DNA from 4 places in the Nitratireductor aquibiodomus genome. Region 3 is predicted to be linked to each of the others. Evidence: riboswitches for the same ligand, from Rfam matches in the RefSeq annotation. Region 3 holds a riboswitch; each other region holds the start of a gene.

Evidence for each region. Region 3 has a riboswitch for cobalamin ahead of BLW55_RS13190 (LLM class flavin-dependent oxidoreductase). Riboswitches for the same ligand answer to the same signal wherever they lie in the genome.
Region 1: linked by a shared signal. The riboswitch ahead of BLW55_RS20160 (HupE/UreJ family protein) and the one ahead of BLW55_RS13190 (LLM class flavin-dependent oxidoreductase) in region 3 are both predicted to bind cobalamin.
Region 2: linked by a shared signal. The riboswitch ahead of BLW55_RS07865 (ribonucleoside-diphosphate reductase subunit alpha) and the one ahead of BLW55_RS13190 (LLM class flavin-dependent oxidoreductase) in region 3 are both predicted to bind cobalamin.
Region 4: linked by a shared signal. The riboswitch ahead of metE (5-methyltetrahydropteroyltriglutamate--homocysteine S-methyltransferase) and the one ahead of BLW55_RS13190 (LLM class flavin-dependent oxidoreductase) in region 3 are both predicted to bind cobalamin.

Annotation. Positions count from the first base shown of each region.
Region 1 is NZ_FNSL01000002.1:212,150-220,038, reverse strand. Features, by position in the region: gene BLW55_RS20195 (LLM class flavin-dependent oxidoreductase) at 1-398, shown strand, start outside; gene nhaC (Na+/H+ antiporter NhaC) at 453-2,099, shown strand; gene BLW55_RS20185 (tyrosine phosphatase family protein) at 2,126-2,632, opposite strand; gene cobD (threonine-phosphate decarboxylase CobD) at 2,632-3,678, opposite strand; gene cbiB (adenosylcobinamide-phosphate synthase CbiB) at 3,671-4,636, shown strand; gene cobO (cob(I)yrinic acid a,c-diamide adenosyltransferase) at 4,676-5,290, opposite strand; gene cobU (bifunctional adenosylcobinamide kinase/adenosylcobinamide-phosphate guanylyltransferase) at 5,292-5,810, opposite strand; gene BLW55_RS20160 (HupE/UreJ family protein) at 5,826-6,446, opposite strand; cobalamin riboswitch at 6,482-6,681, opposite strand; cobalamin riboswitch at 6,743-6,945, shown strand; gene cobW (cobalamin biosynthesis protein CobW) at 7,121-7,889, shown strand, end outside.
Region 2 is NZ_FNSL01000001.1:1,647,666-1,655,554, forward strand. Features, by position in the region: gene BLW55_RS07865 (ribonucleoside-diphosphate reductase subunit alpha) at 1-845, opposite strand, end outside; cobalamin riboswitch at 942-1,156, opposite strand; gene BLW55_RS07870 (aminotransferase-like domain-containing protein) at 1,351-2,751, opposite strand; gene BLW55_RS07875 (DMT family transporter) at 2,858-3,787, shown strand; gene BLW55_RS07880 (amino acid ABC transporter ATP-binding protein) at 3,765-4,535, opposite strand; gene BLW55_RS07885 (amino acid ABC transporter permease) at 4,547-5,212, opposite strand; gene BLW55_RS07890 (amino acid ABC transporter permease) at 5,217-5,879, opposite strand; gene BLW55_RS07895 (transporter substrate-binding protein) at 5,955-6,800, opposite strand; gene BLW55_RS07900 (acyl-CoA thioesterase) at 7,103-7,528, shown strand; gene BLW55_RS07905 (LysR family transcriptional regulator) at 7,533-7,889, opposite strand, start outside.
Region 3 is NZ_FNSL01000001.1:2,760,602-2,768,490, reverse strand. Features, by position in the region: gene cydD (thiol reductant ABC exporter subunit CydD) at 1-17, opposite strand, end outside; gene BLW55_RS13215 (GbsR/MarR family transcriptional regulator) at 14-586, opposite strand; gene BLW55_RS13210 (O-antigen ligase family protein) at 874-2,193, opposite strand; gene BLW55_RS13205 (ABC transporter ATP-binding protein) at 2,330-3,175, opposite strand; gene BLW55_RS13200 (FecCD family ABC transporter permease) at 3,172-4,341, opposite strand; gene BLW55_RS13195 (ABC transporter substrate-binding protein) at 4,363-5,295, opposite strand; gene BLW55_RS13190 (LLM class flavin-dependent oxidoreductase) at 5,349-6,368, opposite strand; cobalamin riboswitch at 6,566-6,761, opposite strand; gene BLW55_RS13185 (sialic acid TRAP transporter substrate-binding protein SiaP) at 7,694-7,889, shown strand, end outside.
Region 4 is NZ_FNSL01000001.1:1,250,576-1,258,464, forward strand. Features, by position in the region: gene BLW55_RS20910 ((2Fe-2S) ferredoxin domain-containing protein) at 1-165, opposite strand, end outside; gene BLW55_RS20915 (CbiX/SirB N-terminal domain-containing protein) at 451-891, opposite strand; cobalamin riboswitch at 850-1,049, opposite strand; cobalamin riboswitch at 1,223-1,422, shown strand; gene metE (5-methyltetrahydropteroyltriglutamate--homocysteine S-methyltransferase) at 1,516-3,864, shown strand; gene BLW55_RS06035 (superoxide dismutase) at 3,942-4,556, opposite strand; gene BLW55_RS06040 (DUF2753 family protein) at 4,584-5,135, opposite strand; gene irrA (iron response transcriptional regulator IrrA) at 5,350-5,859, opposite strand; gene irrA (iron response transcriptional regulator IrrA) at 5,892-6,398, opposite strand; gene BLW55_RS06055 (metal ABC transporter solute-binding protein, Zn/Mn family) at 6,560-7,534, shown strand; gene BLW55_RS06060 (metal ABC transporter ATP-binding protein) at 7,630-7,889, shown strand, end outside.

The sequences.
Region 1 (7,889 bases), on a different contig from region 3:
TTGAGGTCTACCGCCAGACATTCCGCCCCTCCGAACATTTGGAAAAGCCGCATTTCATGATGGCGCTCAACGTGTTTGCCGCCGATACGGACGCGGAGGGGCAGTTGCTTAAAACGTCCATGCAGCAGGCCTTTGCCAATCTGCGCACCGGGCGACCGGGGCCCCTGCCCCGTCCCGTGGAGAATGTGGTCGAAACCTTCGACCCCGCCATCGCCGCCGGCGTGGCGCAGGCGCTTGCCTGCACGGCGGCCGGCAGCCCGCAAACCGTGCGGGAGGCGTTAAGCGCGTTTCTGGCGCGCCACAGGCCGGACGAAATCATCATCACGGGGCAGATCCACGATCATGATGCACGGCTGAAATCCTTCCGCATTGCCGCAGAAATTCTCGCCGAGACATAAATTTATCGATAATAAAATCTCTTCCGGAAATCTGTTTTAGCCATGACCTGATCTATCAGAAATGGAATATTTGGTCGATTAGACCTTGATAGCGGCAAATTAAGACCAAACGGGTTTTCACTCCTGTTATCGTCAAATGAACAAGAGCGCGGTCAACGCGCCCTCGACGAACAACAATGGGAGAGAGACATGTCGTCCCCGCAAAAGGCTCTGCCGAGCTTACCGCTCGCGCTGACGCCGGTGCTGCTCACGCTCATCGTGCTTGGCGTCCAGCTTTTCTATTTTGATGATTTCACACCCCATGTGCCCCTTGCCATAGGTCTCGCCCTTACCGGGCTGGTCGGCATCAAACTCGGTTTCGACTGGGAGGATATCGAAAAGGGCGTGTTTCACGTCATCCACGTATCGCTGCCGTCCGTATCGGTGCTCATCACCGTCGGCATGATCATCGGTGTCTGGATTGCAAGCGGCACCGTGCCAACACTGATCTATTACGGACTGACCATTCTCTCGCCGGAGATTTTCCTTGCCGCGGCGATGCTTCTGTGCGCCGTCGTGTCGCTTTCGCTCGGCACTTCCTGGGGCACGGTCGGGACGGTTGGCCTGGCGCTGATGGGCATCGGTGCCGGGTTTGGCATTCCGGCCTACTGGACAGCGGGCGCGGTCGTTTCGGGTGCGTTTTTCGGAGACAAGGTCTCACCGCTTTCCGACACCACCAATCTTGCGCCGGCAGTGACGGGCGTCGACGTGTTTTCGCACATCAGGAACATGTTGCCGACCACCCTTCCTGCCATGCTGATTGCGTTGGGGATCTATCTTTTTGCCGGCTATGGTCTGATTGAAACGGGCAGCGCATCATTCGAGAAGATCACCGCGATCACCGCTTCGCTGCAAGAAAATTTCGTGATCTCGCCCTGGCTGCTTCTTCCGGCCGTTCTGGTGATCGCGCTGGCGGTGAAGCGCATGCCGCCTATCCCGTCTCTCTTTGCCGGTGTGCTGGCTGGCGGCCTTGTGGCGATGATCGCGCAGGGCGTGGGGCTGCATGATGTCTTCACCTATGCCAATAGCGGCTACAAAATAGACACGGGCGTGAGTGAGATAGATCAGCTGCTCAACCGCGGCGGCATCCAGTCCATGATGTGGACGATTTCACTGGTGCTGATCGCGCTCGGCTTCGGCGGCGCGCTGGAGAAGACCGGCTGCCTTGAAACCATCATCAAGGCGATCATGACGCAGGTGAGAAGCTTTGCCGGGGTTCAGACGGCAGCGGTGGGCACCTCGATGGCAACCAATCTTGTCGCAGGCGATCCCTATCTTTCCATAGCGCTGCCCGGGCGCATGTATGCACCGGTCTATCGCGGCATGGGCTATTCCACACTCAACCTGTCGCGCGCGGTGGAAGAGGGCGGCACGTTGATCTCGCCACTCATTCCATGGAATGCCGGCGGTGCATTCGTGATCAGCGCTCTGGCGCTCGGCGTTTCCGATGGGCAACTGGTAAATCTGTTATACATTCCGCTCGCCTTCGCCTGCTGGCTTTCGCCGGTGATCGGGCTTGCCTATGCCTATACCGGGCTCTTCTCGCCGAAAGCGAGCGAGGCCGAGATTGAGGACTGGCGCGACAGTGGCGAAACCATTGCCGATCTCAGCGACCATGGCTGGGAGACACCTGCCATGGCGAACAGGACGCCGGCAGAATAGGCTCCGTAATGGGCCCTGTTTCGCATTCAGCGGGCGGGGTAGTGGAATGGCTCGCCCGCAAAGGCTTCCGCACCACGGCCAATCTCATGGATCGCGCGGATCATCCGGCCTTCGCGCTCAAGCAGCCGGTCGCCCAGCGCGACGATGCGCCGATTGGGCGTGGCGCTCGGGGCGCGCTCGCGCAGCATCCGCGCCAGGGCGAACTCGTCCATCTCGCGCACGAAGGCATTGGCGATGACATAGGCGGCGGCCGTGGAGCGGCTGATGCCCGCATGGCAATGCACGACCATCGGCGAGCGCCAGTCCCAGTCGCGGGCGAAATCGAGCAATTGCTCGACCTGATCCAAGGCCGGCGCGATCAGCCCCGGGCGCTGGTCCGTGATGTCGTGCATGGCCAGATGGAGACGTTTCGGAACCGTATCGATCTGGTCAAGAGCGGGCGGTTCACCGCTCGATGTCAAAGAGATCATGTGCCGCGCGCCGGTCGCTTTCAGCATGCGTTCCAGATGCGAAGCGGGGCAGACATAGAGCATCACCGGCTGCTCCCGGGCCAGCTTTCCAGCACCATACGAACGCGCTCGAAAGCCTGATTGTCTCCCGGCAGGCCGATGCGCAGGCAATCGGAACGCTCCGCGAAACGCCGCACGAGAATGCCGTTGCGGCCCAGATAATCGAAGAGCTCTGACGCGTGGGGATGGCGCAGGAAGCGGAAGAGATCGGTGCCGGCGTCGATCTTCAGTCCTGCGTCGTCGAAAAGGGCATCGAGCCTTATGCGCGCCTTGATGAGATCACGCCGCATGGCGCTCTGCCAGTCGCGGTCCGCGAATGCCTCAAGCCCGGCATGAAGCGCCGGCCCTGCAACTGCCCATGGGCCCAGCCATGCGGAAAGTTTCTGCGCAAGCTCTTCCGAAGCAAGTGCGAACCCCAGACGCAGGCCAGCGAGACCGAAGAACTTCCCGAACGAGCGAAGCACCACGATGTTGCCGGCTTCCACATCGCCGGCGAGGCTCTCGGCCTGCGGGCCGACATCCATGAAGGCCTCATCGACCACCAGAATACCGCCATTGCGGCGCAGATTTTCCGCAAGATGGAGCAATTCGCTGCGGCCGATCAGCCGCCCGTCGGGATTGTTTGGATTGACCACCACGGCAAGCCGCGCGCCATGAAGCGCATCGAAACGCTCCACCTCTTCGACCGTATGCCCGGCGAGTGCGGCGGCGCGCGCGTGTTCGGCATAGGTGGGACCGAGAATGCGGGCTGGGCCGGGCTCCAGAAGCGAGGCGACCAGCGGCAGGAGAAGCTGGGTTCCCGGCGCGGCGATGACATGGGCGGCAGACGGTGCGCCATAATAGGCGGCGGCTTGCTCCGTCAGGGCGGCGATGTCAACCTCTTCGGGCAGGCGCTCGACGGCGCTGGCAGGCAGGGGCGAAAAAGGATAGGGGTTCGGGTTGATGCCGGTGGACAGGTCGAGAAAGGGCATAGGCGCATCCGGAAAGAGCGCCGAAGCCTGTACGAGACTGCCGCCGTGATCGGTCACCCTGTCCGTCGCCCGGTCAGCCAGTCGAGGCCTGATGTCCATTCTGATCACCCTTTCATCCATGCTGGTCGAGCTCGCCATCGGTTATCCGCAGCGGCTCTTTCGCCTGATCGGTCATCCCGTCACCTGGATTGGCCGTCTTATCGCGCTGGCGGACGCGCGATGCAATGTCGAAACCCTTTCGCCGGGTGCGCGCCGCCTGAATGGCGCGCTCTCGCTGGCCGTCATTCTGATGCTTGCAGGTCTGGCGGGCTGGTTGATCCAGACGGCTCTTTCCGGCTGGGCCGGTCTGCTGGTCGCCGCGCTTGCCGGCAGTTCGCTGATCGCCCAGCGTAGCCTCGCCACCCATGTGAAAGCGGTGGCGGACGGGCTCGACGTCGGCGGCCTCCCGGAAGGCCGAAGAGCGGTTTCGCAGATCGTTGGCCGCGATCCCGAAAGCCTCGATGAGGCCGGCGTTTCGCGCGCGGCCATCGAGAGCCTTGCCGAAAATTGCTCCGACGGCGTGGTCGCGCCCGTGTTCTGGCTGGCGGTCGGCGGGCTGGCGGGCGGCGCGCTCTACAAGGCCGCGAATACGGGTGATTCCATGATCGGCCACAAGACCGCGCGGCACCTTCATTTCGGCTGGGCGGCGGCGCGTTTCGACGATCTGATCAACCTGCCCGCGTCGCGCCTGACGGCGTTTCTCTTCATTGCTGCAGCGTTCTTCATGCGCGACGCCTCGGCTGGAGCGGCATGGCGCGCGGTGCGGCACGATGCGCGCCATCATCGCTCGCCCAATGCGGGCTGGCCGGAAGCGGCCATGGCAGGCGCGCTCGGCCTCGCCCTTGCCGGCCCGCGCCGCTATGGCGGCGAGGTGGTGGACGACGCCGTGATGGGAGATGGCGGCCGCCGGGCGGCCAATGCCCACGACATCCGCCGCGCGCTCACGCTCTACCGGATTGCAGACGGGCTGTTGATCGGGCTTGTGGCGGTGGCGGCGGGGCTTTGGCAACTGGTTTGATCTCTTGTCGAACCACGCACCACCTCGAAGCAGGGCGTCCTAAAACTCCACACCCTTCTGCGCTTTCACGCCAGCGGCGAAATGATGCTTCACCTGCCCCATTTCAGTGACGAGATCGGCGGCCTCGGTCAATAACGGTTTTGCGTTGCGGCCGGTCACGACCACATGCAGGTCGTCGCGCCGCCCGGTCAGTGCGGTCACCACGCGTTCAAGATCGAGATAGTCGTAGCGCAGGGCGATGTTCAGCTCATCGAGAACGACAAGACCGATGCTCGGGTCGGCCATCAGTTCCTCGGCCTTTCCCCACGCGCGCTCGGCGGCGGCGATGTCACGCGCCAGATCCTGCGTCTCCCAGGTGAAGCCCTCGCCCATCGTGTGCCATGAGACCTGATCGCCGAAGGCTGCGAAGGCATCCTTCTCGCCGCAGTGCCAGGCGCCCTTGATGAACTGCACGACACCCACGCGGCGGCCATGGCCGAGCATGCGCAGCGCAAGACCGAAGGCTGCGGTGGATTTGCCCTTGCCCGGCCCGGTGTTGACGATCAGAAGCCCTTTCTCGACCGTCTTGTCGCGCACTTCGGCATCCTGAACCGCCTTGCGTTTGGCCATCTTGGCCTTGTGGCGCTCGGCTTCGTTTGCGTCGATCTCTCGCATGTCACTTCACTTTCATGGGCAAGCCGGCCACCACCAGCGTGACGTTGTCCGCTGTGGCAGCGACCTTCTGGTTCAAAATTCCCGCCTCGTCGCGGAAGTGGCGGCCGAGCGGCGTTTCGGGCACGATGCCGAAGCCGACCTCATTCGAAACGAGAACCGTGGTTCCCTCTCTCGCGGCAAGGGCTGCAAGCAGTCTCTCGGCGGCAGGCTTTGGATCATGGTCGTTCAGCATGAGGTTGCTGAGCCACAGGGTGAGGCAATCGACCAGAACCGTTTCGCGGGCCGGTAGTTCCTCAAGCACACCCGGCAGGTCGAGCGGGGCGTCGTGCGTCTGCCACGCCCCCGCCACCGCCTCCTTGCGCCGCGCGCGGTGCATGGCGATGCGTTCGCGCATCTCGTCATCGAAGGCCTGCGCCGTGGCGATGTAGTGCCAGGGCGCCGGTGCGGCCTCGATCAGCCTCTCGGCATGGCGGCTCTTGCCGGAGCGCGCGCCGCCCAGAACGAAATGAAGGGATCGCATCGCTATTTTGCCGGCTCAGCCGACAAGATGCCCGGCAAGGAAGGTCACGCCAACGCCAAGGATGGCGGCACCGGCAAGCCGGGGCTGCATGGCCTCAATGGCCCAGCCACGCGACTGGACCAGAAAATATGCGCCGAGCGCGATGGCGCTCTGGATTGCGGCGAGGCCGGCGAGATAGGCGATGAGCGGCGTCTCCTCGCTGCCGACAATGGCCTCGCCGAAGGCATAGCCATGGAACACGCCGACCACCAGAAACAGCGCGAAGACGAGTATTTGATTCTCCACCGCCCGGCCGCGCGCCAGAAGCCAGCCGCCGGCAAGAACGCTTGCCGCGATGATGATTTCAGCCGCCGGCAGATCGAGCAGCATCAGGTGCAGACCGACGCCGATCAGCGAACCGGCGACGAAGAGAAGCGGCGCGAAAAGGCTCATGCCGGCGACAGCGGCAATGAGGCCGGCAGCGACGATGAAGGCGAGATGGTCAAGCCCGATCACGGGATGGGCGAGCCCTGATACCAGCCCTTCGTAAAGGGTCGTGGGCGTTTCTCCACCCATGGCATGATGGGCCTCGGCGCCAGTTGCGAAGAGCGATGAAAAAACGAATGCGGAAAAAATGCGTGCGATACGCGAGGTCATGTCCGGTCCTTTCCCCTCCACCCGAGGGATACGGTGTTTCTTTCAGGTTGTCGGCAGGTTTCCTGGCTCACGGGTCGCAGCGTTTTCCAGCCTTCCCAAGACAAAAAGCCTCAGTGGCGATCAGGAAAATGCTCACCGCTTACAGTTGCGGGGGCAGCCATGGCCTTGGCGCTTTTGGCGCCGCACCATGTTCCCTCTGGTCCGCTTCAGCGGAACCGACAGCGGGCGGAGCATACAAGAATCGCCACGCCCCGCAATCGCTTTGTTGCCCGCATTGACAGACCCGTCGGGCGAGCCGTAAATGCGCGATAGACGGTCCTCTTCCCTCAAGGGAGGAGGCTAAGAGGGAATGCGGTGCGGGCCTTGCCCAATGCCGCAGCTGTCCCCGCAACTGTAAGCGGAGAGCGCACCTGACACGCCACTGGGGCAACGCCCTGGGAAGGCTGGAGAGCGCAGCGACCCGTGAGCCAGGAAACCTGCCGTCTGAAAGTGAAATCCTGACCGCCTGGCGGGTGTCCCGGGCAAGGAGTGTACATTATGACTGCCGACAGCGCCGCTGCGCGCCTTCTCCCGATCATTCATGGTGTCTCTGCCGGTACGCGGCCGCGAAAGCCCCGTGTGCCCCTCACCCGCGTCTTATCGTTCTCCACACTCCATCACCTGAAGGATATACCATGACAACGCGTTTCGACCGGGTTCCCTGCACCGTCGTGACCGGCTTTCTCGGCGCCGGCAAGACGACGCTCATCCGCAACATTCTGGAAGGGGCAAACGGCAAGCGGCTTGCCATCATCGTCAACGAATTCGGCGATGCGGGCGTCGATGGCGAGGTGCTGAAAAACTGCGGGCTCGACAATTGCCCGGAGGAAAACGTGCTGGAACTGGCCAATGGCTGCATCTGCTGCACCGTGGCCGACGATTTCGTGCCCGCGCTCGACCAGATCCTCGCCCGCGAGCCGAAGGTGGATCACATCCTGATCGAGACCTCGGGCCTGGCATTGCCCAAGCCGCTGGTGCAGGCCTTCCAGTGGCCAGCGATCAAGAATCGCGTCACCGTCGATGGCGTCATTGCGGTGGTGGACGGGCCGGCGCTGGCCGATGGCCGGGTCGCCTCCGACATGGATGCACTCGCCGCGCAGCGCGCCGCCGATGAAACGCTCGATCATGACGATCCCGTGGAAGAAGTGTTCGACGATCAGGTGGCCTGCGCCGATCTCATCGTATTGTCCAAGAGCGATCTTCTGGACGCGGAAGGCAATGAGCGCGCCCGCGCCCGCATCGAAGATCATCTGTCGCGCAATGTGCAGGTCGTGCCGAGCGCCCATGGCAAGGTGGACCCGGCGCTGCTGCTCGGTCTCGGCCTCGCGGTGGAAGACGACATCGAGAACCGCAAGACGCATCACGACGACCCGCACGATCATGAGCACGACGATTTCGACACAT
Region 2 (7,889 bases), 1.1 Mb from region 3:
CCGAGACGCTCCAGATCGAAGCGGGCAAGCTCCGGGTCGATGAGATCGTTGGCGATGCCCTTTGCCACGAAGTCGGGGAAGTAACGCGCGTAGCGCTCCGACATCTCCGCCTGCGTGGCCTGCTCCGGCCTTTCGGACACGAAGGTCAGAGCCTCGCGGCGCAGTTTGTCGAGCAGCAGACGCGCCGAAACGAACGCGTAATCGGGCTCCTGCTCGACCAGCGTGCGGGAGGCAAGAATGGGAGCCAGAGACAGTTCGTCCTGACGGATGCCATCGTAGAGATTGCGCTTCGTCTCGCTCAGGATCGGCTCGGCCGAAACGGATTCGAGACCGGCGCAGGCTTCATGAACGATTTCCGCAAGGCGGGCCTCATCCAGCGCAACCAGCGTGCCATCGTCCCGCGTCATTTGCAGGGTGGATTGCGGTGCTTCGGCATCGACGGTTTCGGCGGCCCGTTCGCGGGCGCGTTCCTCACGGTAGAGCACATAGGCACGGGCAACACGGTGATGCTCGCCGCGCATAAGGGCGAGTTCCACCTGGTCCTGAATTTCCTCGATGTGGAACAGGCGGTCGGCATCGGCCCGGCGCGTCAGCGCGGACACAACCTGTTCGGCAAGCTCTTCGACAATATCGTGGACACGGCGCGAACCGGCGGCGGTGGACCCTTCGACCGCCAGAAACGCCTTGGTCAGCGCAATTGTGATCTTGGCCGGATCGAACGGCGTCACCCCGCCATTGCGGCGGATGACACGATAGCCCGGCTCGGACGAACCGGCTTCGCTCTTTCTGGTGGATGGCGGAACCGCGACGGTTCCATTGGTGTTCTTTACTTCAGTCGCCGGCATCTAGACCCCCGTGGCGGTTGGACAGGGGCGCGGAGACATGCGGCGCGACGGGGTTTCCCATGGCGACACACGCACCACCGGGACACCCCGCCCGTGGACGTTTATCTCGTCATGGCAGGTCTCCTGGCTTGCAGGTCGTCACCGCTGTTCGGCCTTCCCAGCACACATTGGGCGCCAGTGACACAAAACGAAAGCGGCTCGCTGCTTACAGTTGCGGGGGCAGCGCCGGACTTGCCCAAAAGGCGCACCGGCTTCCCTTTTCACTCCCGATCCAAACAAGAATCGAAAGAACCTTGACCCCTACAGTTGGTATCCATAGGGGCCACGAAGTCAACATATTGTTTCGGTGGAAAGCTGAAGCAAACTTTTGGACAATGCGCAAAGCCGCTTTGGCCTTGGCTCTAAAGCGCGTCGCGATCTTTCAGATTCGCTCTGCGCGCTTTAGGTTCTTGATTTGACGCATGTCTTTGTTCCGAAACCGGTGCCCACTTTCGGGAGACATGCGTTAAAGCGCGCGCATGACCTTTTCCAGCACGAGAAAAATGCGTTTATCATCGCATTGGGCGGCATTGAAACGCAGGAAACCACGGGCCGAACCGGAAAGGCTGAACGCGTTTCCCGGCGCAAGCACCACATCATGTTCCAGCGCATGACGGGCAATCGCCGACGCATCCAGCCCATCAGGCAGACGACACCACAGGAACATGCCCGCGCGGGGCTCGATCCAGGGCTCGATGCCCAGCATCTTCAAACGATGGCCGACCGTCTCGCGCGACGCGGAAAGCCGCTGGCGTACCGTCTCCATATGCCTGCGGTAGCTGCCATCACCCAGAAGCGCCAGCACCAGCTCCGCCGCCATGGACGGCCCGCCGAAGCATGTGGCGATCCGCAAATCGGTCAGCCCGTCGATCCAGCCCCGCGGCGCTGCAACGAAACCGCACCGCATCGAGGCGGAAAGCGACTTGGAGAAACTGCCGATATAGACCACGCGCGCAAAACCGTCGAAGGCGGCAAGGCGCGGTGCCGGCTCGACCTCGAAATCCGCGAAAATGTCGTCCTCGACAATGGTCAGGTCGGCCTTTTCGGCAAGCAGCAAAAGCCGATGGGCAACCGCCGGCGAAAGCACCGCTCCGGTCGGGTTGTGAAGCGCGGAATTGGTTATGTAGAGACGCGGCGAATGCCGGTCCAGCGCTTCGGCGAACCGCGCGACATCAGGCCCCGACGGTGTGTAGGGCACGCCGACGATCTTCACCTGATGCGCGCGCAACAGCGCATGGAAATTGAAATAGCAGGGATCGTCCACCAGCACCGTGTCGCCCGGCTTCAGAAGGAAGCGGCAAAGAAGATCAATGGCCTGCGTGCCGGAATCGGTGAGCATCACCTGACCGGGAGAAGCCTCTATGCCATGGCCCGCCATACGGCGCGCAAGCAGCGTGCGCAGCGATGGCGATCCAAGCGGCTCGCCATAATCGGCTAGCACCGCCGCATCGGCGCGCGACAGGCGACGCAGCGCGCGGCGCATGGCCTCGACCGGCATCCATGACGCGGGCAACCAGCCACAACCGGGCATCGCCATGCGCGAACCGGAGGCCAACGCCTGCCGCGAGATCCAGAGCGGGTCGACCTCACGGTCGAGCGCCGGTCCGATCTCCGCCAGCGCCAGCGGCGCAAGCGGCGCGGTGACGAAGAACCCGGCCCCCGGCCGCGAGCGGATCACGCCTTCGGCGGCAAGCCGGTCATAGGCCTCGACCACGGTGGATTTCGAAACACCCATGGAGCGCGCGCAGCTGCGGATCGACGGCAGCTTCGCCCCTGGCGTGAGCGTGCGATTGGCGATGCGTCCGCGAATGGCGGACATGACGCCTTCAAGGCGTGTTTCATCGGCATTGCGTGTGGATGTCAGCATCGCTGTACTGTCCGTTCGACCATTACAGTTTATCAAAATTGTACTGCATCGTCTCTGGCGACGCCATGCCCCCTGCCCCACACAGGCAGGAGAAAAGGAGCATGGCATGAACAAGACAATGATCGGATGGGCGAGCAGCTGGGCGAGCGGCCTACTGGGTGTGATCATCTTCAGCGGATCGCTGCCGGCGACACGGGTGGCGGTGCTGGGTTTCGATCCGCTGTTTCTGACCGTGGCGCGCGCATCGATTGCCGGGGTTCTGGGCGGGCTTCTTCTGCTGGCGTTTCGGGAAAACCTGCCCAAACGGAGCGAGCTGAAAGGGCTGTTCATCGTCGCCATCGGCGTGGTGGTGGGTTTTCCCCTTCTGACGGCGCTGGCGCTCGAGCACATCACCTCGGCGCACTCCATCGTGTTCATCGGTCTTCTGCCGCTTGCGACCGCCATTTTCGGCGTTGTGCGCGGCGGCGAGCGCCCGCGCCCGGCATTCTGGCTGTTTTCGGTGATGGGGAGCGCGCTTGTCGTGGGCTATGCGGCAAGCCAGGGCATGACCGCTTCCCCGAAGGGCGACCTCTTGATGCTTGCGGCCATCATCGTGTGCGGGCTCGGCTATGCGGAAGGCGCATCGCTTTCACGGCGAATGGGCGGCTGGCAGGTGATCTCATGGGCGCTGATTCTGTCGCTCCCGCTCATGCTGCCGTTGGCGCTCTACACCCTGCCGGCAGGGTTTGAGACCGTGGATACGGGGGCATGGCTGGGATTTGGCTATGTGTCCGTCTTCAGCATGCTGATCGGCTTCGTCTTCTGGTATCGAGGGCTGGCGCTGGGCGGCACGGCGACGGTTGGCCAATTGCAGCTTTTGCAGCCCTTTTTCGGCTTCGCGCTGGCGGCGATGCTGCTGCACGAACCCGTGACGGCCGGCATGATGGCGGTCACCGCCGCCATCATTCTGTGCGTGGCAGGGGCCAGATTTTCCGCCGGGCGCTCAGGCGCGCCGGCGACAGTTGGTCAAGACCTCAGGCGAAGCTCGACGTCTTGAGGAACTCGGCAAGCCGTTCGGTCTGCGGCTTCAGGAACATCACCTTCGGATCACCCTCCTCACCGATCACACCCTGGTTCATGAAGATGACGCGGGAGGAAACCTCGAAGGCAAAGCGCATTTCGTGGGTGACAAGGAGCATGCTCATGCCATCGGCAGCCAGATCCTTGATCACCTGCAGCACTTCGCCCACCAGTTCGGGATCAAGCGCAGACGTGACCTCGTCGAAGAGCATGAGGCGCGGGTTCATGGCGATGGCGCGGGCGATGGCCACACGCTGCTGCTGGCCGCCGGACAGCTGACCGGGGTAGTGATCCGCACGCTGCCCGAGACCGACGCGGTCGAGCCATTTTTCCGCGACGCTGCGCGCCTCGTCGCGCGCCATCTTCTTCACCTTGATCAGGCCGAGCATGACATTGGAAGCAGCCGTCATGTGCGGGAAGAGGTTGAACTGCTGGAAGGCCATGCCCGTCAGCGCGCGCTGGCGGGCGATTTCCTTCTCGCTCTTGCGGACGCGCACGCCGTTGCGCTCTTCATAGCCGATGGGTTCGCCATCGATGAGGATGCGGCCACCCTGAAAATCCTCCAGCATGTTGATGCAGCGCAGCATGGTTGTCTTGCCGGAGCCCGACGAACCGATGATCGAGATCACCTCGCCCTGCTGCATGGTGCAGTCGACGCCCTTGAGCACCTCCACCGAACCGTAGCGCTTGCGCAGGGCCTGAATTTCAAGAAGGTTCTTCGTCATGTCGGGTACTCTCAGGATGGAACAGACACCTTGCGCTCGACATATTTGCCGAAGCGCTCGATGGCGTAATTGATGGCGAAGTAGAGAAGGCCGGCCAGGAAATAGAACTCCAGGCTCATGAAATTGCGGGAGATGATCTCCTGCGTGCGGAGCAGAAGCTCGGCCACGCCGATGACGGACAGAAGCGTGGACGCCTTGACCATCTCCGCAGCCGTGTTCACCCAGGTGGGCAGCATCTGGCGCAGCGCCTGCGGCCACAGAACCGATGTGAAGGTCTGGCGGAAGGTGAGGCCGATGGCCTTGGCCGCTTCTGTCTGCCCGGCCGGAATGGCCTGCAGCGCACCGCGCACGATTTCCCCCACATGCGAGGAGCAGAAGACCGCCAGTGCAAACACACCCGCCTGAAACGCATTCAGCTCAATGCCGATCGTGGACAGGATGTAGAAGCTGGCGAGCACCAGAACGAGCACGGGCGTGCCACGGATGAAATCCGTGTAGGCGCGGACGACGAAGCGCAGCGGCCTGTTTCCATAGGTCAGCGCAAGCCCGACCAGAACGCCCAGCACGGAGCCCAGGGCGATGGCGAGAAGCGAGATTGAAACGGTCAGGCCAAGACCGCGCAGGAGAACGAAACGGGCAAGCCAGACCTGATCGAGAAATGCAAAAAACTCGTTCATCGGCTCACCTCGAAATCACGAGACGACGCTCGACCATGCGCATAAGCGCGGCCAGCACCGTGCATGTAGCGACATAGAGACAGGACGCGACGATCCAGGTCTCGACCACACGGAAGGTTTCGACATTGATCTTGCGCGCCTCAAAGGTGAGTTCCGGCACGGCGATGGCTGCGGCCAGAGACGTGTCCTTGAAAAGCGAGATCAGCGTGGAAGAGAGCGACGGCAGCACGTTTCTGAACATCAGCGGTATGACGATGGAGGTGCGGATCTGCATCGGCGTCAGACCGATGGCGAGGCCCGCCTCCTTCAGACCGTTGGGGATGGACAGAAGGCCCGCGCGAAACACCTCCGCCAGATAGGCGCCGGAATAGATGGCGAGCGTTGCCACAAAACTCTCGATCTTGCCCAGACGGACACCCATCTGCGGCAGCGCGAAATAGGAAAACAGGATCAGAACGAGAATCGGTAGATTGCGGATCACCGTGACGTAAAGCGCTGCCGGACGGCGCGCCCAGCCGCTTTTGGAGATGAGGCCAAAGGCCGTTACCAGGCCGATGACGGCGCCGATCAGGATCGCGCCAATCGCCAGTTCAAGGCTGAGCAGAAGCCCCCAGAGAAGCTGATCGAAGCTGCGCCAGACGGCGGAAAAATTGAGTGTATAGCCCATATTGGTTCCCAGCCATGCAACAGGAACGAAGCAGGCGGCGATGTGCCGCCGCCTGCTCCCGCCCAGACGCGATGGTTATTTGTACTCTACGGGGAAACCGATCTGCGGCGGCTGAAGCTCCTTGCCGAACCATGTCTTGAACGATTCAGCGTAAAAATTGAACTCGACCCCGGTCATCGCTTCGTGAAGCGCCGTGTTGACGAAGTGGAGCCAGTCAGAGTCTCCCTGCGCCACGGCACAGGAATAGGACTGCGGATTCCAGCCATAGCCGGCATCCGTATAGCGGCCCGGATTCTGCGTCATGTACCACGCCAGCGAAGACTGGTCTGTGGCAACCGCATCGGCCCGGCCAGACTCCAGCGCCTGATAGATCAAATCGACGGATTCGTACTGATCGACCGAGGCCTCCGGCAGGGCCGCGTGAACCATGTCTTCTGCATAGACATTCTGGAGTACGGAGACCGTGACGGACGAGCCGGCTTCCTTCAGCGCATCATAATCCGCATAGTCGCCATCGGCCTTCAGCATAAGGCCCACACCCTCGCGATAATAGGGAATGGTGAAGGCAACCTGCTGGGCACGCTCACCCGTTACCGTCATGAACTGGCAGGTCACATCCACCTTGCCGGTGGTGATGTTCGGAATACGTGCGTCTGACGACTGCGTCACATACTCGATCTTGTCCGGATCGCCGAACAGTGCCTTGGCGATGATCCGCCCCATATCGACGTCGAAACCCTGGAGCTTGTCGTCCACGCTCTTGAAATGCCAGGGCGCGTTGGTGCTGCCGGTGCCCAGAATGAGGTGACCGCGCTCCAGAACCTCATTAAGCTTGCCTTGATCCTGAGCGACCGCCGGTGCAGCGGCAGCCACCACTGCCACGGTGAGTAACAGTGATTTCGCATGCGATGAAATAGACATAGTGTGCTCCCCTGCTGATTACCGCTAGTCCATTATTATGGAGTAATATCCATATTAATGGACTTCCGTATCAAGCCGCATCGTCGGCACCTTGTCAAGTCACCGGCCGCCCGGTTCCAGTCGCACGGCAAGCTGTGGGGACCACGCAGAGCGGTTTTGAGACGCTGGCGCGACCGCTCGGCCAGAGGTGATGCAGACGGCATTGGGCCAGGCCTTGAAAAATCACCGCTTCTGTCGTTTGCTCAATGCGACGATGCCTGCCGGCAGGCCCCTCCCAACACCCAGACGCGGAAGAACAGCCTGTGACCTCCACCGCACTCACAACCTTTGTCGGTGTTGCCCATCCCTGGATGTGCGACACGATGGGGCACATGAATGTGCGCCACTATGCGGCGATGTTCGATGACGCCAGCTTTCAGTTGCTCGGCCATCTGGCCGGCCCCGAGGCCATCGACAACCGCGACCTTGGCTGGGCCGATGTGCGCAGCGAGACAGAATACAAGCACGAGACCGAAGCCGGCGCGCTTTTGACGATCCACTCCCATGTGACGCGCCTTGGGCGTTCATCGGTGAGTTTCGAGCAGGTCATGACCGGCAGCATCGATGGCGTCGTGCGCGCCGTGAACCGCACCACCACGGTGCGCTTCGATCTCAAAGCGCGCCGCTCTGCGGAGCTCGAAGCCGGCCTGCGCGCCCGCGGCGAAGCGCTGCTCGTCGCAACGGAATGACGCCTCAGCGGTCGTAGACGCGTTCCTCGAACGGGGTTTCGGAGATCAGCGTCTGAAGCCCGGCGATCAACGCCTTCTCTGCCCGGTTCAGAACCTTTTCCGGATTGGTCAGCATGAAAATATCGATCTGTGGCGGCCGGTCATAGGGTGGCAGACGCCACAGCAGCCCGTCATTGACGTCACGCCGCGCCACATGCAGCGGCAGTGGACCGATTCCGAGGCCAGCCAGAATCATGCGCCGCACCTCTTCAAGACTGGAGGACACGCCGACCACGCTATTGTCCAGCTTTGCTTCACTGCGCAGAAGCGCCACGGGACGCAGCGCATCGGATATGTGGTCCGTCTGGAACGAAACGGACGA
Region 3 (7,889 bases):
GCGTCGAGCGTTGTCATGGCGTCTTCGGCTCCGTGCGCCTGCGGCCGAGCGATACAATGCGATCCTTGGCGTCGAGCAGTCTTGTCACCTTTGCGCCGAGGTTCAGCAGGGTCGCCAGTTGCTCCGTTTCCAGATGCTTCACATCGTCATACCACTTCGTCAATTGCTCGATGAGGGTCTGCATCTCGGCGAGGCGGGCCTGTGCATGGCGCTCTTCCTCGCTGCCCGGTGTCTGCATCAGAAGCTCGCGGAGGACAGAAAGCGTGGGATCGACCTCGCGCTTCTTGCGCTCTTCTGCCAGCGTCCGCAGGATCTGCCAGACATCGTCCGGTGTCGTGAAGTAATCCCTCCTGTCATCGGGAATATGTTTCAGGATGACGAGATTCCAAGCCTGAAGCTCGCGCAGGCTCATGGAAACATTGGAACGCGAGATGGACAGCGCCTCGACAATGTCATCCGCGCAGAGCGGCTTGGAAGACGCATAAAGCAGCGCATAAATTTGCCCCACCGTGCGGTTGATGCCCCAACGGCTGCCCATTTCTCCAAAGTGCAACACGAAAGACTGCAGGAGTGGCGGGAGGTTCATGATGAGCGGTCCTGACACTGGAGCGCTTTTGCGTTTCACCGAACCGCAAAAGCGCTCTAACCTATTGTTTTTGCGCAACTCCGGACGGAAACTCGGCTTCCACTTTTCCTGGAATTGCTCTAATTTCAGAAATTACTGAAATTTATGTACGTCCATGCATCACGGAAGGCAAGTCTGTGGCCGGTGGTGCGCCGTTATGCAGCAGGCCTGCGATACGCAGCGCGGTGCACGCCCCGCAAGCAGAGCCTACGGCAGGCGCCATGACACCTGAATGTCGGCTTGCTTCGTCAGCGTAGCGCCTGGCCCGGCACCCTGAAGCGCGCGACGAGCCGCATGCCAAGCACGCCCATCACGAAAAACATCCAGACAGGGTCCGTCCGACGAAAGAAGAAGCTCTCGAGAAATGCGTTGAACACGCAGAATGTGACCACCATCATGAAGAAATCGGCCAGAAAGACATTTTCCCGATAGAGCGGCGTGCGCATGTAGTCGCGCAGCGGCACCAGCAGAAAGGTGGCGATGGCGACGGCAAGCGCCGGAAGCCCCATGCCGAGTGCGATGTCGATATATCCATTGTGGCCGTGCACAATGCCGCGAATGTCCCACGGACGGTCGAAGGGCTGGTCGGAGGTGAACACGAGCTCCGTCAGCCAGAAATTGTCGAAGCCATATCCGAGAAACGGTCTCTGGGCGATCATGTCTCCGGCAAAGTCCCAGACCGGTGTGCGCCCCGTATAGGTCAGATCGGGCGCAAGCGTCGCTGCCAGTTCCTTCACCGGCCCGATAAAGACGATGCCGAGGGTGGCAACGGCCAGCGCACTGACGGCGGCAATCACCAGCACCGGGACCAGAAACCGCAGACCGAAAATGCCAGGCAACGCGATCAGCATGCCGGCGAGCGGTACCGTGGCGGTGGTTGTCTTGGAGCCCGTATGGAAGACGAAGATCATCGCCAGAATGGCCATCGTTGCACCGGACCAGCGCCATCCCCGCCGCCACAGATAAAGGCCGGCGAAGGCCAGTCCGGCCATCACAGGTCCGGCGATGTTCTTGTGCGTGAAGACGCCGCGCCAGAGGCCGGCATGCTGGGACTCCACATCAAAAGCCTGGTGAACCGCGACATCGCGCATGGCAACCACGCCGAAATAGGACAGTCCGAGGATCACAAAGCCGGCACAGACCAGCACCCGCGAAAACGCGTCCGCATCGCGTGGCAGGGTCAGGATCGCGGCCACGGTGACGATGCCGATGACCGAGAAGGCCACCGTGCGCATCGTGTCGCTCGGTACCGGCGTGTTGAGTGTGGCGACTGCCACAAACCCCAGGAGAAGAATCCACCATGGGCTGAGCAGCGAGACGAGGACGCGCCGGTCAACCAGCATCAGGAGAGAAGCCACGGCAATCGCCCCAAGCGCACCGAAGCCGAGCTGGTTGACGATGTCGCCGCCGCTGCCGGTCACCTGTGGTCCGGCAGGCTGAAAGGGGCGGAAGGAAATCATCAGAACCGTGAACAGCGCCGCCGCAATGGCGGTGGAGGGCTGTCCGGTAGCAGCCATGCGGGCAACGAATGACGGCCCCGACCAGCGCTGTTGGGCAAGGCTGTTCATCGCATCACGCACACCCGGCCAGGCGGCAGCGCCTGCGCGCTACGTCCGTGAAATCCGGGAAAGTCCGCATTGCTCACCATTGGGGCCGAAACCTGTTGCTCTCAGTTTATAAAGCGCCCCCTCGCTTAAGACCGCGTTAATTATAACGGTGGACCGATGCCTGTTCTGCGGTCTCCGCTGCGCGCGCCGGCTGGCCAATGGGCGGCGCGGCCGATGGCATCACCCAGACGGTTCCTGTCTCAGGATGCCGGGCGATCGTTGCATCGATACGGTAGACACGCCGGAGCAGCTCTGGCGTCAGAACCGTTTCGGGGGTTCCCACAGCCACCAGACGGCCATGATCAAGCACACAAAGCCGGTCGCAGAACATGGCAGCGAGATTGAGGTCGTGAAGTGCGGCCACCACCGTGATTTCAAGGCCGCGCATGAAGCGCAGGAGCTGAAGCTGATGGTGGATGTCGAGGTGGTTCGTCGGCTCATCAAGCACCAGAAGACGCGGCTGCTGCACCAGCGCGCGCGCAACGAGAACGCGCTGCCGTTCCCCACCGGAAAGGGTGCGAAAAGCGCGACCCTGAAGCGGCTCCAGCCCAAGAAGCGCGATTGCGGCCGCAATCAGCGTGTGATCGTGTGACGTGTCAGGCTCGAGAAGCTTCTTGTGCGCCGAGCGGCCCATGGCGACCACATCACGCACCGTCAGGGGAAACTCCGCCGGCATATCCTGAAGCACCGCACCCACATTGCGCGCCACCCATTCAGTGGGCTGCCGCCACGCATCTTCACCGTTCACAAGCACCGTGCCCGATGCCGGCCGGTTTATGCGGTAGACGGTTCGCAACAGGCTCGATTTGCCTGCGCCGTTCGGCCCAAGAAGGCCGACCATCTCACCTTCTGAAACGCTGATCGACACATTGTCGACCAGCGTCTTTGCGCCGGTGCGCACGGTGACCGAGCGCAGATCGAGCGTACCGGGCCGAACACTCATCGCGCACCCCCAAATGCGCGCGCGTCGCGCCGCAGAAGCCAGATGAAGAACGGGCCGCCCACGAGCGCCGTGACGATGCCGACGGGCAGCTCTAGCGGCGCGATCACTGTGCGGGCGACAAGATCGGCGCCAATGGTGAAGCTCGCACCGAGAAGCGCCACCGCCGGCAGTGCGCGACGATGATCCGCTCCGACGAGAAACCGCACGATGTGCGGCATGATGAGACCGACAAATCCGATCACGCCGCTCACCGCCACGGTGATGCCGGTGAGCGCGGCTGCCAGCACAAACATGCTCTGACGGAAACGCTGGACGTTGAGCCCGAGCGCCACCGCGCTCTCGTCTCCCGCCATCAGGAGGTTCAGACGACGGGCCTGAACCAGCATCACGCCAAGCCCAAGCGCAAGGGCGACGAGCGGAATGGGAATGAGCTTCCACTGCGCGGTGCCGAAGCCGCCCAGTGTCCAGAACAGGACCCGTGAGGCGAGCTGCGGATCGGGTGATGTGAGCACAATCAGGCTTGTGAGCGCGCTCAGGATCGCGCTCATCGCCACACCGGCAAGCACAAGTCGCGTCGGTGTCATGTGCCCGCCCGTCCGCGCAACCCAGAACACTGCGAAGAGTGTTACCAGTCCGCCGAGAAAGGCCGAGATGTGCAACGTGAACACGCCGAGACCAAGAAGCCCCCAGCGCATCACCACCACGGCGCCCGTTGCCGCACCGGAGGAAACGCCGAGGATGCTCGGGCCGGCCAATGGATTGCGGACGATGGACTGGATCGTCATGCCGGTTACCCCCAGGCTCGCGCCCACAAGGGCGGCGAGCACGACACGCGGCATGCGCGTCTGGACGACAATGGTCTCATAGACCGCGCGCCAGTCAGGCTCGACCAGCCCGTCGCCGGCCACCAGATTGGCGAGAATGGCGACCGCCGTTCCACCGGGTATGTGCACCGAGCCGAACATCAGTCCCGCAATGGCCATACCCAGGAGCAGCCCCACCATCAGGAGAATGACCAGCGCATAGCCTGGCGACCCGCCGCTTGCCGCGCGGGCGAAAGCAACACGGCGAAGAGCCGCGCCTCGCGCAGGCGGTGCTGACTGGAGCACGGCAAGCAGCGCTTCATGGCTGTCTGGGTCGTCCCTCTTCGGGGCGGGAGCATGCATCCCGTGAGTCCCGCTCGCCTGCTATTCGCCCATCCGCTCGGGATGGAAAGCACGGGCCAGTTTCTCCACCGCATCGATGGAGCTCGGCCCCGGCTGGCCCCAGACGGAATCGATCGTGACAAATCTTTCACCGACAATGCCCGGCACGTCCCCGATGGTCGGGTTCGCCTTCAATATCTCGATCCGCCCCTGGCCCAGCTCACCGGCAGGGTCACCGACCACCTGGCCGCCGGCGGTGCCGGAGTAATAGACGACGACGTATTCAGGCATACGCTCGGCGATCTGCTCCCAGGACACCTGACCATAGCGGTTTGCAACATCGCCAAAGATGTTCTCGCCGCCGGCCCGCGACACCACATGCGACAGCATGGTGTTGCCAAGAACGGCGCGTGGGGCGGCCTCTCCGCCGTTGAAGATGAACACCGGTATGGCGTCCGCGCCTTTGAGATCCTCTTCCACTGCAGCGAGCCGTTTTTCAATGTCAGCGATCAGTGCTTCGCCGCGCTCGCGCACGCCAAAGATGGCAGATACGGAGCGGATTTCAGCGTAGAGTTCATCGAAACCGAATTTGCCGAGATTGCAGCCTTCGGTGTTGAGCCGCGTCTTCATGCCCAGATCATGCAACTGGTCGCGCGTGTGGCGGCTTTCGCTGAAGCCGTCAGGATAACCGGCATAGACAAAATCGGCCTCCACCTCGATAAGCTGCTCGGTCGTGGCGACAAGCGGCGAAAGCACGGGAACCTCGTTATACGCCTCTTCATATTGCGGGCTGATCTTGAGGTTCGCCATATAGGAGGTGCCCGCCATGCGGTCTTCCAGCCCAAGCGCCAGCATCATCTCCGTTGCGTTGTTGCTGAGCGTAACGGCCCTTGCCGGCGGTGCGTCATAGGTGGTGGTGACACCGCAGTTCTCATCCGTATAGGGAAAGCCCGCTCCATCTGCGAAAGCAGGCATCGAAGCCGCCAATAGACCCGCGACCGCAAAAGCGCGGAGACCGCCATAACGCATCATGAATTCACTCCTTGCAAAGCCGGCTCATTCCCGGCGTTTTCGAATGGGGATGGAGAAGAGGCCTGCCTGTCGAGAGCCGGGAGCACCTCGGCAGCGAAGAGCTCCATGCCCCTGAGAGCCACATCGTTGGCGATCAAGCCATTGGCGCTGAACAGGCAGCGTATGCTGCTGGAACCCGTGCGTGCCGAAAGCGCGTGCAATTGCGCATGGCATTCCTCGGGTGTCCCCGCGATGGTGAAATCAGCCATCATCAAAGCGCGGCTGCGCGGCTCTGGCGGTGTCATCCCGCGTGCCAGCGCGCGTTCGGCACGGCGCGTGTTCAGTCTATCGAGAAGCGTGTCGACCCGCTCATCAGCTTCAGCCCGGGTCGGAGCAATCACCACATAACGAGAGAGCGACGAGGCCGTGAGCGATGCCCGCGACGCGCCATGCCGTTCAAGTGCGGCGTGAAACACGGGCAATTGCCGCGCCTCGTTCGGTTCGAGACTGAGCAGCAGCGGAAACCCGTTTCGCGCGGCGATGTCGACGGTTTCTTCTGAGACGCCGGCCACGTAGACGGGCGGATGCGGTTTCTGAACCGGAGGCGGTCCGACGGCGACATTGGCGAATTTCCAGGGTCCGGCATCGGCAGAGCAGTGCGGCTTTGTCCACGCTTCGATCATGATCCTGAGCGCTTCGCAGAAGCGGCGGTGCGCATCGTCACGCGAAATCTCCAGCGCGGTGAAAGTCGCGGGCTCCGTGCCACGTCCGATGCCCAAATCGACCCTGCCGCCGCTCTGAAAATCAAGCTGCGCGATCTGCTCGGCCAGCATGAGCGGGTGATAGAGCGGCAGGACGAGGATCGACGTGCCGAAGCGCAGCCGCTCCGTACGCGCCAGGATCTCCGCGCCGAGCAACAGCGTCGACGGATAGGGCAGCGCTTCCCGGGCGAAGTGAAACTCGTTGAACCAGATGCCGCCAAAGCCAAGCGCATCAGCGCGTTCGACGAGGTACATGAGTGCAGCGTGATCGCCCAATGCCCCCTCCCGCGCGAATCCAGCCAGATCAACGCGCATTCGGGCCACCTGCAGCAACCGACGGAAAAAGGCGGAAACGACTCATTTGAAATGATATAACATATCGAAGACGATCGAGCCCGTTAAATCGTCTTGTCGCCGGCAAAGCCGCGCCTGCATGCATTCTGATCCTCCTGCCGGCGCACCTCGTCCGGCGTTCATGGTCAATGCATGAGGCAGGTCTCCTGGCTCGCGGCTCGGACGTTCGCTCCGCCTTCCCGGCTCTGGCCAGTGGCATTGGAAGAACTTGCCGCTTACAGTTGCGAGGGCAGCCCCGGAATTGATCCCGCCAGGAGATCGCACCGGGTTCCCTTTTCATCCGCAGGATGCGGAACCGCATGCGGGAGCGACCCTAGCGGCGAAGCGGTCGCCGCGCAACACACCGCAGCCCGGTTCCATGACAAAATCATCGGCTGGGCCGGGCGAGCCTGAACGCCCTGCCAGTCCTGTGGCCGCGTTCGCTCCGAAGTCCGCCATCCATAGGCGAAAATCCAGGCCTTCCGCTGCATCGCCCTGGCATATCCCGGCGGAAAGCAACCGATGGTGGAACTAAAGCATCGGACCGAAAAGTGGAATCCGGTTTTCGGATTATTCCGATGCTCCATCAAGAATTTAGATCGTCCTTTGTGCGTGCGGATGAACGCACGGCGATCTAGTGTTTGATTTATAAATGAATGTATGCTTCATATATAAACATTGAGCACGCCGGTTGGATGGCTGCTCACCTCGGGGGGTGCAGTCGGGTGGACACGTCTCGTTTAATGGGCAGCTCTGATCGAGCGACAATCTGCGGGCAGAATGCCGGACTTCCGTGCGCCCTGACCTGCTTTCAGCCTGCAACCACAGGCTCTGCGTCGAGGCGGTCGGTGCTTTGACCGGGCGACTTCAGACGCTTTGGAGCGCCATCACGAGCATCGCCGGCTCAAACCATGCCGGGCGCACCATGCCGGTGACGACAGTAAACTGCCCGCCATCGTGGCCTCACAGGAGGTGTGGGGCTTTGTGATGATATTCAACACATGCCGATCATCAGTTTTACCGCCGTGTCCAGCAAGGAGGGCTGCCGGCGTATTCGTACATGCCGATCATCTGCATGAGCATTTCGTCGATCTTCGCATCGCCGAAAACGGAGCTGTCATGGCTCCGTAAACGCCCTGGTTCTCCCCCGCAATGAGGGGAGGGAGGACGGGAGTGCTCCGCTTCCTTCAAACGGAGACAGCGGGGCAATAACAGGTGCCTGATGCAGCTACACCGGGAGAAGCTGCTCATTTCTTTTGGGAGGAACCATGTTGAAACTATCCAGACTTCGCGCGCTCTCCATCGGAGCCGCTGTGGCCATCGCCGCCAGTGCAACAGCCACCCTCGCCCAGGACGTCCTGAAGTTCGGTCACGTCTACGAGGCTTCCACGCCCTACCATGCTGCGGCGCTTCGCGCGGCCGAGCTTCTCGAAGAAGCAACCGGGGGCCGCTACAAAATGGAGG
Region 4 (7,889 bases), 1.5 Mb from region 3:
CGGCTCATAGGCGAAATCGGCGACAACGCGTCCCCCAAGCAGGTGCTCTTCAATGATGCGGTCTATCGCATCCTCATTCACGCCATCGTAATAGGCGCCTTCGGGAAATACCTGAAGAACCGGCGCGAGATTGCAGGGGCCGAGACAGGTTGCTTTCGCGGTCATGGTGCCATCCCCCGTGTTGCGCAGGTTCAGTTCCTTCTGCCGGTTGCGCAAATGACACTACAGAACGTCCGCCCCGGCAGCGTTGCACGCCCCGCCCTCACACACCAGAACCCGTCTTTTCTGCGCCGGCACCAGAGAGCCTTCCCGTACCGGAGTTTCAGCGGGAGGAACGGCCGGCTCCTGAGCAATGTCGCCGATGAGACCGCCAAGAAGCCGTTCAAAATGTGCACTGCGAGCAATGTCGGATGCTATGCGGATGGGTGGCCAGCCGCCGGATGTTTCGGCTTACCAGCGCCGGAGCGATTTCGACAGCCAGTTCCGGAAGCTCGGCTCCATCGGAAGCAGGAGCGGGACAACCACGATCTCAGAATAATGTTCTGCCCGCAGTTCCAGAAGTGCGGACCGCAAGGACGGCGTCCCCTGTTCGGAGAAACAGTACTGAACCGCCGTCACACCTTCAAAACCTGCGGCCATTTCAGCGAGGCGCGCCATCTCGCCATGAGGTGCAGCAGCAAAAGCCGACTTTGCAAGAAGCAGGATCGCGCGGCTTCCCTGCCCTTCATTCAATAATGCATTCGTATCCACTGCCATTCCTCGAGCTGATGCGATCGGGAACGGCAGGGAGATCGCGCGTCGGAACCGGATATTCCGAAGCACGCGCTCCTGTGGCATATCCCGACCACGGAACTTCACACGATCAGGCAGGTCTCCTGGCTTGCGGCTCATCACAGCTTCACCCGTCTTCCCGGCATAACGCCAGTGACATGATCGGCAAAGCGGCTCGTCGCTCACAGTTGCGGGTCAGCTCCGGATTTGAACCGGATTCCCTCTTAGCCGCCGACCGAGACAGGTCTGCCGACGGAACCTTGACCGCTTCGAAAAGTATACGCAGACCCGCGCCTGTCAACCTTCTGCCGGCCGACCCGCGCGCGCACATGGACCAACTCCGGAACAGGATTTCCCGACAGCTAAAATAGAGAGGCACATCACCCCTCAGACAAGAGGTAAAGATATAAACATTTCTTTATATCATTCTTGACTTTCCGCCGCATTGCGAGGAATCTGGGCGCGTCGTGGTTCTCGAACCTGCCTTCAGGCGGATTCGGGCTAAGAGGGAAGCCGGTTCAAATCCGGCGCTGCCCCCGCAACTGTCAGCGGCGAGCCGAAATCCATTCAAGTCACTGGACAGACGTCCGGGAAGACGGATCAAGGCCGAGACCCGTGAGCCAGGAGACCTGCCATGACGAAACAACGTCAACGGGCGGGGTGTCCGGTGTTCGTCATGCGGCGGCCGTTCAGGCCGCGGTCTGCGTACGCCTCCCCCCTGCCCCAAACAGCATCGGGTGTGCCATGTCTGAACGTTCAATTCCTGTCTCCACGCTCGGCGTGCCGCGTATCGGCCGCCGCCGAGAACTGAAACTCGCCCTTGAAAGCCATTGGTCCGGCAAAAGCAGCGCAGAAACCCTTCTCCAGACTGCAAGGGAACTCAGGGCCGAGAACTGGAAGGAGCAGCGCGATCGTGGCGTTGCAATCATCCCTTCCAATGATTTCTCACTCTACGATCAGGTGCTGGACACCAGTGTGATGGTCGGCGCGGTTCCGGCAGACTATGGCTGGCAGGGTGGCCCGGTGCCGCTTGAAGTCTATTTCGCAATGGCGCGCGGCAGCCAGGGCTCCAGGGATGCGGGATGCGAGCACCCCGGGCACCCCGGCCACTCCGGCGGCCACAAAGCGCAGGAAATGACCAAATGGTTCGACACCAATTACCACTACATGGTGCCGGCATTCTCCGACGACCAGGTCTTCGCCCTCTCCTCCACCAAGCCGCTGGATGAGTTTCTCGAAGCAAAAGCGCTCGGCATCCATACCCGGCCCGTACTCCTTGGTCCGATCACCTTCCTCAAACTCGGCAAGTCCAGCGATGCAGGCTACGATCCGCTTGCGCTTCTGCCGCGCCTGCTGCCTGTTTATGAAGAACTGCTTCGCAAGCTGAAGGAGGCCGGAGCGGACTGGGTACAGATTGATGAGCCGGCCCTCGTCACCGACCTCATTCCCAACGAACAGGATGCCTATCGGCTTGCCTACCGGAAGCTTGCAGCCGCTGCCCCAGATCTCCGGATCATGCTTGCAACCTATTTCGGCGGGCTCGGCGGCAATCTGGAAACCGCGCTTTCCCTGCCTGTGGCCGGCCTTCACCTGGACCTCGTTCGCGCGCCGGAGCAACTCGACGCGGTGCTCGCCGCTGCGCGGCCGGATCTGGTTCTGTCGCTTGGCGTGATCAACGGCCGCAACATCTGGCGCGCTGATCTGGCTTCCCTCGCAGACAGGCTCGGGCCCGTCGTCAAGGCGCGCGGCGCAGCGATGGTCCAGCTCGCTCCGTCCTGCTCGCTGCTCCATATCCCCATCGATCTGGAACTGGAAACCACGCTCGACGCCGACCTGCGCTCCTGGCTTGCATTCGCCCTGCAGAAAATGGACGAACTTCATGTGCTCTCCGATGTTCTGTCCGGGAACGGAGCAGACGTTGCCGGTGCCCTGAAAGCAGCAGCCGATGCCGTCGCCGCGCGGCACGCCTCCCCCAAGGTCAGCGACCCTCTGGTTCAGGGCCGCATGGCGCGGATCAACGACGAGATGAAGACGCGCGGCGCCACGTTTGTCGAGCGCCAGAAGCTACAGGCTACCCGGCTCGGCCTGCCCGCCTTTCCGACCACCACGATCGGCTCCTTCCCGCAGACGCCAGAGGTTCGCAAGGCAAGAGCCGCACATGCACGCGGCGAGCTTAGCTTTGTCGACTACGACACGTTCCTGAAGAAGGAAACCGAAGCGACGATCCGCTGGCAGGAGGACGTCGGCCTCGATGTGCTGGTCCATGGCGAGTTCGAGCGCAACGACATGGTTCAGTATTTCGGCGAGCAGCTTTCCGGCTTCGCCTTCACCCAGCACGCCTGGGTGCAAAGCTATGGATCGCGCTATGTCAGACCGCCGGTTATCTACGGCGACGTATCCAGGCCCACTCCGATGACCGTTTCGTGGTGGCAGTATGCCCAGTCGCTGACGGACAGGCCGGTCAAGGGCATGCTGACTGGCCCTGTGACCATTCTCAACTGGTCTTTCGTGCGCGACGACATTCCGCGTAGCGAGACCTGCCGGCAGATCGCGCTTGCCATTCGCGACGAGGTCCGTGACCTTGAGGCAGCGGGTGCGCGCATTATCCAGATCGACGAAGCGGCCCTGCGCGAAGGCCTGCCGCTACGCCATGCGGACTGGAAGCACTATCTCGACTGGGCAGTGGAGAGCTTCCGCATTTCGGCCAGCGGGGTTTCGGATGAAACCCAGATTCACACCCATATGTGCTATTCGGAGTTCAACGACATAATCGACGCCATCGCCGCCATGGACGCGGATGTGATCTCCATCGAGACATCGCGCTCGAGGATGGAATTGCTCGATGCCTTCAAAACCTTCAAATATCCCAATGAGATCGGACCAGGCGTCTACGACATCCACTCGCCGCGCGTCCCCGAAATTGGTGAGATGACGGCGTTGCTTTCGCTGGCGCGCCAGCGCCTTGCCGGGGAGCAGATCTGGGTCAATCCGGACTGCGGCCTGAAGACCCGCAAATGGGACGAAGTGCGTCCCGCCCTGGTCAACATGGTTGCCGCCGCCCGCACGATGCGCACCGAAAACGCAAGCGCCTGACACCTGTAAACGCCGCCGGCTCTCAAGGCCGGCGGCGCACCGGACTTAGGGGAAGGCCATATCAACAGGTCCTGACCCTAAGCCCCGATGGCACTCTCATAGCGCTCGGCCACTATCTCCCAGTTGACGAGACCTTCCAGAAAAGCATCGACATATCTGGGACGCAGATTGCGGTAATCGATGTAGTAGGAGTGTTCCCAGACATCGCAGGTCAACAATGCCGACTTGCCTTCTGTCAGCGGCGTGTCGGCATTGCCCGTCTTGGCAATGGCGAGCTTCTCGCCATCAAAAACGAGCCATGCCCATCCGCTTCCGAACTGCGCAATGCAGGCCGCCTTGAACTCTTCCTTGAAACGGTCAACCGACCCGAAATCGGCAATCAGGTGCTTTTCGAGATTCCCCGGAACCGCGCCGCCGCCACCGGCCTTCATGCCAAGCCAGAAATGGCTGTGGTTCCAGTGCTGGCCAGCCTGATTGAACAGGCCGCTTTCGGCCGGCTTGTTGGCGCTCGTCAAAATGACCTCTTCAAGGCTCATGTGCCGATAGGTGCTGTCTGCCGTTAACGCGTTGAGCTTGTCGACATAGGCCTTGTGGTGCCTGCCGTGATGGAATTCGAGGGTCTCTGCGGACATGTAAGGCGCAAGCGCGTCCATTGCGTATGGAAGTTCTGGAAGCTGAAACAAAAGTTCGATCCCTTGTGCGGAGATCTGATCGTGGGATCACGAAAGCGGGCAGTGCGGGCAGTTGTCCCGCGCAAGTTCGGCATGTCGGGCAATGCGAAAAACGCTGAATGCGGCGTTGCGGACCGGCTCGACGATGCGATCAAGTTCCCCTGGCGGCGCATGGCGCTCGTTGAGGCGCACCGTCAATTCAGCCAGCGCGTTGCGCAGATTCCGGACGCATGAAATGCGCAGTTCGAGCGGCGAGGCCGGGTTCTGCGCCACCGCGAGAAGGCGCTCATAGGCGCGCCGGCAATAGGCCTCCGCTTCAGCGTTCTCACCAAGAGCCCGCGCCAGTTCGGCGAGATTGTGGCAGGAAACATTGTAGATAATCGGCGCCGGCCGCGCGTCGTGCTCCGCCGCGACCGCATCAAGCAAGCGTTCAGCCTCTGAGAGCGCCGCCTCATAGCATTTGCGCGCAGATGCGGTATCGCCTCCCCTGTAAAGAGCATTGGCTTCTTCGGTGAGGGTGCGCCAGCGCAGGTCGAAAGTCGGCCCGAGAGACGCTGGCGGCACCGTCCCGGAAGCCGGACCATTGATGTGTGGCCTCATGTCATGCGCCCTCACGGAATCTGCCGAACAGCAAGGCAATAAGCTCACGCGAAAACACCCCATCCGGAGCGAGCGGAACTGAAGAAAAATCAAGGACGGGCGGCCTGCCCCAGATGGTGTGCATGGGTTGTGTTCCTTTGACTATTGCTGAGAGTTCGAACCTGATTGCGGCGAGAAACTCCGTCCGGCCCGAAAAGAACGGCTCGCAATTGGGTCATCGGGGCATGTCACCGCCAGAGCCCGCGCGCCGGGCACACCCGCCGCTGCAGGCGTTGCGTGCTTTTTCAGGCTTTGACCTGCGAAGACGGATCACGACATCAACCCCGGCGATCTCGTAGCCAGCCGGAGCAGCCGGAAGCGCGCTGAAACAGACCGCGCCGGGTTCCACGTCCAGCACCCGGTCCTCAGCCTCCACGTAGAAATGGTGGTGATCGCCCGGATCCGTGTCGAAATGCATACGCTCGCCATTCATGCCGATCTTGCGGATCAGCCCGGCATCGGCAAACTGGTTGAGCGTATTGTAGACAGTGGCGAGCGATAAAGCGGTACTGTCGGCACGCGCATCCCGATGCAGGTCATCGGCGGTAACATGGCGATGTCGGCCGGTGGAAAACAGCAGGGCGGCAAGCGCGATACGCTGCCGCGTGGGACGTAACCCGCCCGCTTTCAGCATGTCCTGGAGCTCGTGACGCGCACTGCCCGTCCGCTCACGGGCCGCTCGCATCCTCTCCAAGGTTTCTTCCGGGATCTGAAGCATCAGGACGCCCCTTCCCCGGATCGAAATGACGGTCGGACCGGTTTTGCCGAACGCTCGCGTCTGACCCGCACGACGACATCCACACTCACAAGCTCATAGCCAAGCGGCGGAGGCGGAAGGTCATCAAGGGCGATAGCATTCATGGGAACATCCATCAGATGATCCTCGTCTTCCGCATAGAAGTGGTGGTGATGGTCGAGCTTCGTGTCGAAGTAACTCGTCGCTCCATAGACCGGCACCCGCCTCACGAGGCCCACTTCGCTGAAGCGGCGCAGGCTGTTGTAAACGCAGCTGATGGAGCCGGGCGCCCCCAGGCCCAACAGTTCCCGATGAAGCCCTTCGACCGACACATGCCTGCCACCGCACCCAAACAGGAGATCGACAAGCGCCATCCGCTGCCGTGTCGCGCGAAGACCCGCCTGCCTGAGAAGTGCGCGGGCAGCGGTATCGTCCGGTGCTTCCGCATTGCCTTCCCCCTGCCATGCCATGCCGACTGAACCAGCCACCACAATCTTCTCCTGAATATTTCAGTTGCAATTCATTCGCATTTGCATATTGTCTGCGATCGTCCCGGACGTCAATTGCATTTGCGAATGATTTGCAATTGGGAAGCAGATTTTCAGTGCGGTGCATCGCCATCGCAAACCAAACTCGACAGGAGAGTTGCATGTTCAACAAAATGAGGCGGTCTTTACTGGCCGCATTGGCCGCAACCGCGCTGGGGGCCATGAACCTCGTCACAACGGCAAGCGCTCAAGAAAAGATCGACGTGGTCGCAACCACGGGCATGATCGCCAACGCTGCCCGCCAGGTAGGCGGCGACCTGGTGAACGTGAAGGCGCTGATGGGACCGGGTGTGGACCCGCACGCCTATCGCCAGACCCGCACGGACATCTCCGCCATGACCAATGCAGACCTGGTGCTCTGGCACGGTCTCTTCCTGGAAGCGCAGATGCAGGACTTCATGCATGACCTTTCAGAGAAGCGGAATGTGGTCGCCGTTGCCGAAGGCCTGCCCAGGAACATGCTCCTCTCGCATGACGATTATGACGACAAGTTCGACCCGCATGTGTGGATGAACCCGAATCTCTGGTCCAAGGTCGTCATCTCCGTTCGTGATGCGCTGGCCGAGACCAACCCCGAACAGGCTGACGCCTTCAAGGCGAATGCCGCAAAGCACCTGGATGACGTGGCGCAGCTCGCCAACTATTCGACCAAGGTTCTCTCCTCCGTCCCCGCAGAAAGCCGCGTCCTCCTGACCGCGCATGACGCGTTCAACTATTTCGGTTCCGCTTACGGTTTCGAAGTGATGGGCATTCAGGGCATTTCGACAGAGAGTGAGGCCGGTCTCAACCGCATCGCCGAACTGGTCGATCTGCTCGTTAATCGCGATATCGGCGCGGTGTTCGTCGAATCATCCGTATCTGACCGCAATATCCGCGCACTCATCGAAGGCGCGGCCGCCAAGGGTCACGACGTCGTCATCGGCGGCGAACTGTTTTCCGATGCGATGGGGCCGGATGGCACCTATGAGGGCACTTACATCGGCATGATCGACCACAACACGACGATCATCACCCGCGCCCTCGGCGGCGAGGCCCCAGAGCGCGGAATGGCTGACAGGCTTGCAGTGGGCAGCTGACCGCAGCCCCCCGGAAGAGCGCCCTCGCTGGCGCTCTTCCGTTTTTCCGGATTCCATAAGCAGGGCCACCCCCGCAGTTTAAAAGGCAACAAGACATGAGTGAAGCAGCGGTGGAACTGGTCTCCCCAGGCGGCCAGACAACCAATCCCCACGGTTCAGTGGAGACCCCATTGGCCGTGCAGGGCGTCACCGTATCCTATGGCGAGAAGCCCGCAGTATTCTCGGTCGACGCTTCGATTCCGGCCGAGAGCATGACCGCGATCATCGGGCCGAACGGTGCAGGAAAGTCCACACTTCTGAAAGCCGTTCTTGGCATCGTTCCGCGCCTTTCAGGCAGCGTAACGGTGTTTGGCGA